Regions from separate parts of the Micrococcus sp. KRD026 genome, predicted to be linked through region 2. Evidence: riboswitches for the same ligand, from Rfam matches in the RefSeq annotation. Region 2 holds a riboswitch; the other holds the start of a gene.
The links. Region 2 has a riboswitch for S-adenosylmethionine ahead of J1M40_RS05810 (flavin reductase family protein). Riboswitches for the same ligand answer to the same signal wherever they lie in the genome.
Positions count from the first base shown of each region.

Region 1 (3,390 bases), on a different contig from region 2:
CGACCTGCGCCGCCCCGGCCGGGACCTGGCCTGGGGCGCGGGCCTGTTCGCGGTGATCGGGCTCGGCACCCTCGGCGTCTACGCCGCCGGCCGGGCCCTCGGGATCACGACGGCGATCGTCGCCAACGCGATGGACGAGAGCTGGTACCAGGTCCCGGTCCTGCTGCTCTCGGCCGTGCGCCACTCCCTGCTCGAGGAGGTCATCGTGGGGGCCTGGCTGGTCGACCGGCTCGGCTACCTGCAGCGGCTGAGGGCCGCGGGCCTGCACCGCGATCCGGCGCCGGCCGTGCCGTCGTCGTGGGCGAGCGCCGAGGGCCTGTTCCTGCCGACCCGCGTGGCCGCCGTCGTGCTCGCCCTCGCGCTGCTGCGCGGGGCCTACCACCTGTACCAGGGGGTCGGGCCGGGCGTGGGCAACGCGCTGATGGGCGTGGTGTTCGTGCTCGTGTTCCTGCGGGTGCGCCGGGTGATGCCGCTGGTGGTGGCGCACTTCCTGCTCGACGCCGTCGGGTTCGTGGGCTATCCGCTGCTGGCCCGGGCGGGCCTGCTCGGCTGAGTCACCGCCCCCACGGCGGCGGCGGGGCGGGTCAGAGGGTGACGTCGCCCCGCGGGGTCTGGAAGGTCACCGAGACGATGCCGGGGGTGCCCGACGGCGCCACGTACTCCACGTTGACGTCCGCGACCGCGGACTCCTCGCCCTCCTCGCCCAGCCACTCGAGCAGGCGCTCCGGGGAGCCGGCGATGCTCAGCCGCTCGATCGAGGCCTGCGCCTCGGCCGCCTGCGAGGGGTGCATGTCCTCCTGACCGTCGGCCCAGCGCAGGATGTACGGCAGCTGCGGGTCCGCGAGGGTGCCCTTGATGCCGATCTGCCGCCAGGACAGCTCGCGGCCGTCCGGGAAGCGACGGTTGCCGGGGACGGCCTCGCGGCCGAGGCGGCGCTCGAACCGGCCGATGTCCGGGGTGGCCACGGCCCAGCTCATCCAGCCCCCGCCCTGCTCGGTGCGGGCGCGCACGAGCTGGCCGAACGGCGCGCTGAGGGAGGCCGGGTGGTCCAGGGCCTCGACGACCTCCAGATACTGCCCCTCCGTCATGGGGAAGAGCGCGTTCTGGGTGCCGAAACGGGGGTGGACACCGCCCTTGATGCGCTCGATGCCCAGCGTCTCGGCGATGCGGGCGACCGTGGCGTCCAGGCCCTCGGGGCCGGCGGCGTAGGACACGTGGTCCATGCGACAGGTGTGCACTGCGCTGTTCCTCTCCGTTCCCGGGCTGCCCCGGGGATTGACCTGGTGCGAGTCGGGGGGCGTCGAGCCCTTGACGGGTCGGGCGCCCCGTGCGGAGAGCGTATCCGCGTGTGACACGCGTGACGAAATCGTGGCGGGGCGGCGGGCTACACTCGGAGGCACGGTCACGAGAGTCAGCAACAGGCCCCGGCATGCTGACCGGCAACCCTCCTTCCGCGGTGGGGTGCCCCGGGTGACGACCAGGCCGGCCCCACAACGGACGCCGGCAAGCGCGGGCCGATCCCACGGCCCCTCTCGACGGCGCCGGGTCATCTCCGGCACCTCGACGACGCCGGTCCGCGGATCGGCACGTCGGCCGGCGGGCGGGGCGGCCGGGTCCGGCCCCTGAACCCCTCAGGAGGGTCCGCCATGACCGACCAGACCACCCCGACCCCCGACGCCTGGGGCTTCTCCACCGCGCAGGTCCACGCGGGCGTCGCCGTCGGCCAGCACGCCTTCGGTGCGACCGCCCTGCCGATCTTCCAGACCACCTCGTACGACTTCCCGTCCGCCCAGGTGGCCGCGGACCGGTTCGCGCTCAAGGACCTCGACCCGCTCTACACCCGCATCGGCAACCCGACGCAGGGCCCGGTGGAGGAGAAGATCGCCGCGCTCGAGGGCGGTGTGGGCGCGCTGCTGCTGGCCTCCGGTCAGGCGGCGACGACGTTCGCGATCCTCAACCTCGCCGGCGCCGGCGACCACGTGGTCGCCTCGGCCAGCCTCTACGGCGGCACGCAGAACCTGTTCAAGCACACCCTCGCCAAGGTCGGCGTCGAGACGACGTTCGTGACCGACCCGGACGACATCGAGTCCTGGCGCGCCGCCGTCCGGCCGAACACCAAGGCGTTCTTCGGCGAGACCCTCGGCAACCCGCGCGGCGACGTCCTGGACGTGCGCGCCGTCGCCGACACCGCCCACGAGGCCGGCGTGCCGCTGATCGTCGACAACACGCTGGCCACCCCGTACCTGCTGCGACCGATCGAGCACGGCGCCGACGTCGTCACCCACTCCGCCACGAAGTACCTCGGCGGGCACGCCGCGGCCATCGCGGGCGTGATCGTCGACGCCGGCACGTTCGACTACGCGCAGCACGCCGAGCGGTACCCCGGCTTCAACGAGCCGGACGAGTCGTACCACGGCCTCGTCTACGCGCGGGACCTCGGGGTGGGCTCGCCGCTCGGCGCCAACCTGGCCTTCATCCTCAAGGCGCGCGTGCAACTGCTGCGCGACTACGGCTCGGCCATCTCCCCGTTCAACGCGTTCCTGGTGAACCTCGGCCTGGAGACCCTGTCCCTGCGCATGGAGCGGCAGGTGGCCAACGCGGCCGCCGTCGCGCGCTGGCTCGAGGGCCGCGACGACGTCGAGCACGTGGTCTACGCCGGCCTGGAGTCCAGCCCGTGGCACGAGCGCGCCCAGCGCTACCTGCCGAAGGGCGCGGGCGCGTTCGTCTCCTTCGAGATCGCGGGCGGCCGCGAGGCCGGGGCCGCGTTCGTGGACGGGCTCACCCTGCACCACCACGTGGCCAACATCGGCGACGTCCGCTCGCTCGTGGTGCACCCGGCCTCGACCACCCACTCCCAGCTCACCGACGACGAGCAGCGCGCCGCCGGCGTCACCCCCGGCCTGGTGCGGCTCTCGCTCGGCGTGGAGGACATCGAGGACATCCTCGCCGACCTCGAGCGCGGCTTCGCGGCCGCCGCTCGCCGCGGCGACGACGACGCGGGGGAGCGGGCATGACCGCCGTCGCCACGCGTCCGTCGCGCACCGCGCTGCCCCGCGGCGGCCGCCACCGTCTGCGGGTCGGCGAGCTGCGCACCGAGACCGGCGGGCTGCTGCCCGACGTCGAGCTGACCTACGAGACCTGGGGCACCCTCGCCGCCGACGGCTCCAACGCCGTGCTCGTGCTGCACGCCCTCACCGGCGACGCGCACGTGGCCGCGCACGAGGAGGACCCGACGCCGGGCTGGTGGGACGCCCTCGTCGGCCCGGGCCGCGCCGTGGACACGGACCGGTGGTTCGTGGTCGCCCCCGCCATGATCGGCGGCTGCCACGGCTCCACCGGGCCCTCGACGCCCGCGCCCGACGGGCGGCCCTGGGGCTCCCGGTTCCCGTT
Region 1 is NZ_JABFBA010000005.1:30,186-33,575, reverse strand. Features, by position in the region: gene J1M40_RS01560 (CPBP family glutamic-type intramembrane protease) at 1-553, shown strand, start outside; gene J1M40_RS01555 (VOC family protein) at 585-1,223, opposite strand; SAM riboswitch class IV at 1,401-1,516, shown strand; gene J1M40_RS01550 (bifunctional o-acetylhomoserine/o-acetylserine sulfhydrylase) at 1,647-3,014, shown strand; gene J1M40_RS01545 (homoserine O-acetyltransferase) at 3,011-3,390, shown strand, end outside.
Region 1: linked by a shared signal. The riboswitch ahead of J1M40_RS01550 (bifunctional o-acetylhomoserine/o-acetylserine sulfhydrylase) and the one ahead of J1M40_RS05810 (flavin reductase family protein) in region 2 are both predicted to bind S-adenosylmethionine.

Region 2 (3,390 bases):
CGGCCGGGTCCAACCATGTGCTCCCCACCTCGGGGACGGCCCGGCACTCCTCCGGTCTGAACACGGTGACGTTCCTGCGCCTGCAGCAGCGCATCCGCTACACGGAGACCGGGCTCGAGGAGGTCGCGGACGGGATCGGCGTGCTGGCCGAGGACGAGCGCCTGCCCGCGCACGGCGCCGCGATCCGCGCCCGCTTCGCGTGAGGGGGCGGGCGTGAGCGGCGTCCGCATCGACGCGTGGCTGTGGGCCGTGCGGCTGTACAAGACCAGGTCCGCCGCGACGGCGGCGGTGCGCGCAGGCCACGTGCGCATCGACGGCGAGCCCGTGAAGGCGGCGACGCCCGTCGTCGTCGGGAACCGGGTGCGGGTGCGCCAGGACGGACGCGAGCGGATCCTCGAGGTCACGGGGCTGATCGCCAAGCGGGTGGGTGCCCCCGTGGCCCGGCAGCAGTACGTGGACCACTCCCCGCCGCCCGTGCCGCGTGAGCTGCTCGCGGTGCCGTACCGCGAGCGGGGCGCGGGCCGGCCCACCAAACGGGACCGCCGGCAGCTGGACGCGCTGCGCGGCCGCGACCGACGCTGAGCGACTCAGTCCTCCCCGCGCCGTCATCCGCCGTCGTGATGGCGGCCTCATGCGGAGGGTGCGGTCAGCACCATCCGGAACGGCTTGTCGTTGTCCACCGTGACGGTGAACGTCATCGGCCCCGCCTCATCCACGGGGGGAGTCGCCGCCGACCAGCCGCCGCACAGCGCCTCCGATCCGGCCATCCAGGTCTTCGTTCCCCCGCCACCCCGTGAGGTCAGGATCTCCGTCTCACCGGTGGCATCCGAAGGACACAGCACGATGACCCGAAGGACCGCACCCTGTTGAGCGTCCACGGTGATCTGTTGTGTGCCCGTCCCGACCGCCTCCTCCAGGACGGACTCCTTCTCCGGGTCGAGATGGTCCGCATCCGGATGCCGGCGCGTGTACTCGACCAACGTCATCCCGTCCTCCTCGAACAGCGCGGCGGGGAGTGCTTCTTCACCGGCGGGTGACGACGCGGACGAACCGGTGGCGGAGGCCGACCGGGTTGCCGAGGGGGCCGCTGACGTCGGGGTGACGGAGGACGCCGCAGCGGTGGAGGCCTTCGCGGTGGAGGAGACGCTGCCCGGGGAAGCGGAGCATCCCGAGATGGCGGTGCCGAGGAGAGCCGCGACGACCACGGCGGCCGACAATGCCGCACGCTTCTTCTTGATGTCCATCCGCATGATCCGATCCCTTCCAAGAGAACCGTCTGCGGGGGCCGCGGGCCGCGGTCTCGAGCTCCCCCCCTCTCGAGTGGCTTGATCCTGACTGGGGATGCGCGGTGTGTCAAGCATCACATCGGGCAGCTCGGATGACGCCGCGCGACCGCGGCGCTTTGACCGCCCCACGGACCCCTCCGTAGGCTGACCCCAGAATCACGAGTTCCCGTCATTCACGGCCCTGGCCGGCGGGACGGCAACCCTCTCACGCAGTAGTGGGGTGCTCCAGGTGATGATTCGGCCCCTCGGACACCCCGACGGGCAAGTACCGCGCCTCCGCGGATCCGGGCGATCCGCGTTCCCGCCGTCTGCGGAGCCGCGTCAGTCATCGGAAGAGGACGCGCGCCATGACCCTGACCCACGAACCCCACACCGCCACGTGGGACACCGACCTGTCCCTCGGCAACCTCCGCTCCGGCCTCTCGGCCTTCCCCACCGGGGTCGTCGCGCTGGCAGGCCTCGCCGACGGCGTCCCCGAGGTGATGGTCTCCTCCTCCTTCGGCGTGGGCATCTCCTGGGAGCCGGCCCTCGTGTCCTTCTCCGCGCAGAACAGCTCCCGCACCTGGCCGCGCCTGCGCCGGGCCGGGGCGATCGGCGTCTCCCTGCTCGCGGCGGACCAGACGCCGCTGTGCCGCCAGCTGGCCTCCCGCGAGGGCGACCGCTTCGCCGGTCTCGACGTGCACCGCAGCCCGCACGACGCCCTGCTGTTCGGGGGCTCCTCGCTCTGGCTCGAGACGCGGGTGCACGCCGAGGTCCCGGCGGGCGACCACACGGTGGTGCTGCTGGAGGTGACGGCCTTCGCGGATCACACGGACGCCGCTCCCCCGGCCGCCCTGCACCGCAATCTCTTCCACGGCCTGCGCGCGCTCTGAGCGAACTCCAGGTGAACAATCGGGCCCCTGGTTCCCGGTCGGCGAGATCCGTGCAATGATGGAGCCTGAAGTTGATCAAGCTGTATCCCGCCATCTTCACTGCTCGTCAGCCCGGCATCGCCGGCGTCGATGAGTGTTGGGCAAGCGGTTCAGTCTCGCCGCTTCACCCGCGTCCCACATCCGGGCCGCGGTCCAACACCGCCACCGCACCGCGGGGGCACATCGAAAGGACACCATCATGGCTGTCGGTACTGTCAAGTGGTTCAACGCTGAGAAGGGCTACGGCTTCATCGCCCCCGAGGACAACTCCGCGGACGTGTTCGTGCACTTCTCCGCCATCCAGGGCAACGGCTTCAAGGAGCTCCAGGAGAACGACCGCGTCGAGTTCGAGACCCAGGACGGCCCCAAGGGCCTCCAGGCCGCCAACGTGACGAAGCTCTGATCTTCGCCTGACGCACGGCTTCCGACGCCCCCGGTCCACACGGACCGGGGGCGTCGTCGTGTGTCAGGCGTCCACGCCCCGCCGCGCACTGCGCCGCACTCCGCCGTACGCCCGTTCGACCGCGGCGCTGCGACATCACCGCAGGGCTGCACTGCGGTGATGTCGCTGAGGCGCGGTCCTCCGGGGTGGGCCTCGTCCTGGCCCTGCGCGTCAGGCCGCGCCCCGCCGACCCACGTGGCGACGCAACAGCAGCACCACGCCCAGGGCCAGCAGATACCCGGCCGCGACGACCGCGAAGCCGGCCCGGTAGTCGCCCGTGACGTCGCGCAGCAGGCCCATCAGCAGCGGGCCCAGGGCGAAGCCGGCGTACATGCCCATCGAGTTCGCCCCGGTCGCACGGCCCAGCCGCTCGGCCGGCACCTCGCTCAACAGGCCCGCGTTGATCACCACGTTGGCGCCCAGCACCGTCAGGCCGTGCACCGCGGCGCCCACCCACAGCAGGGCCGGCAGGTCCAGCAGGTCCGCGGCGAGGAACACCGCGACGCCGGCCACCGCACCCAGGCAGATCACGGCCAGCAGGGTGGTGGGCCGGTCTCCGGAGCTCATCCGCCGGCTCCACCCGATCCGGGAGAGCACCCCCACCACCCCGGACACGGCCGCCGCGGCGCCGCCGGCCACGAGCGTCATTCCCAGCGTCTCGACCGCGAAAAGCGGCAGGTAGGTGTTCGTGGCCTGCATGCCCAGGCCGGTGAGGAACGCGATCGCCGCGAAGAACCAGACCGTGGCCGGC
Region 2 is NZ_JABFBA010000015.1:37,203-40,592, reverse strand. Features, by position in the region: gene hisD (histidinol dehydrogenase) at 1-203, shown strand, start outside; gene J1M40_RS05820 (RNA-binding S4 domain-containing protein) at 214-582, shown strand; gene J1M40_RS12675 (hypothetical protein) at 630-1,244, opposite strand; SAM riboswitch class IV at 1,441-1,560, shown strand; gene J1M40_RS05810 (flavin reductase family protein) at 1,634-2,158, shown strand; gene J1M40_RS05805 (cold-shock protein) at 2,397-2,600, shown strand; gene J1M40_RS05800 (MFS transporter) at 2,811-3,390, opposite strand, start outside.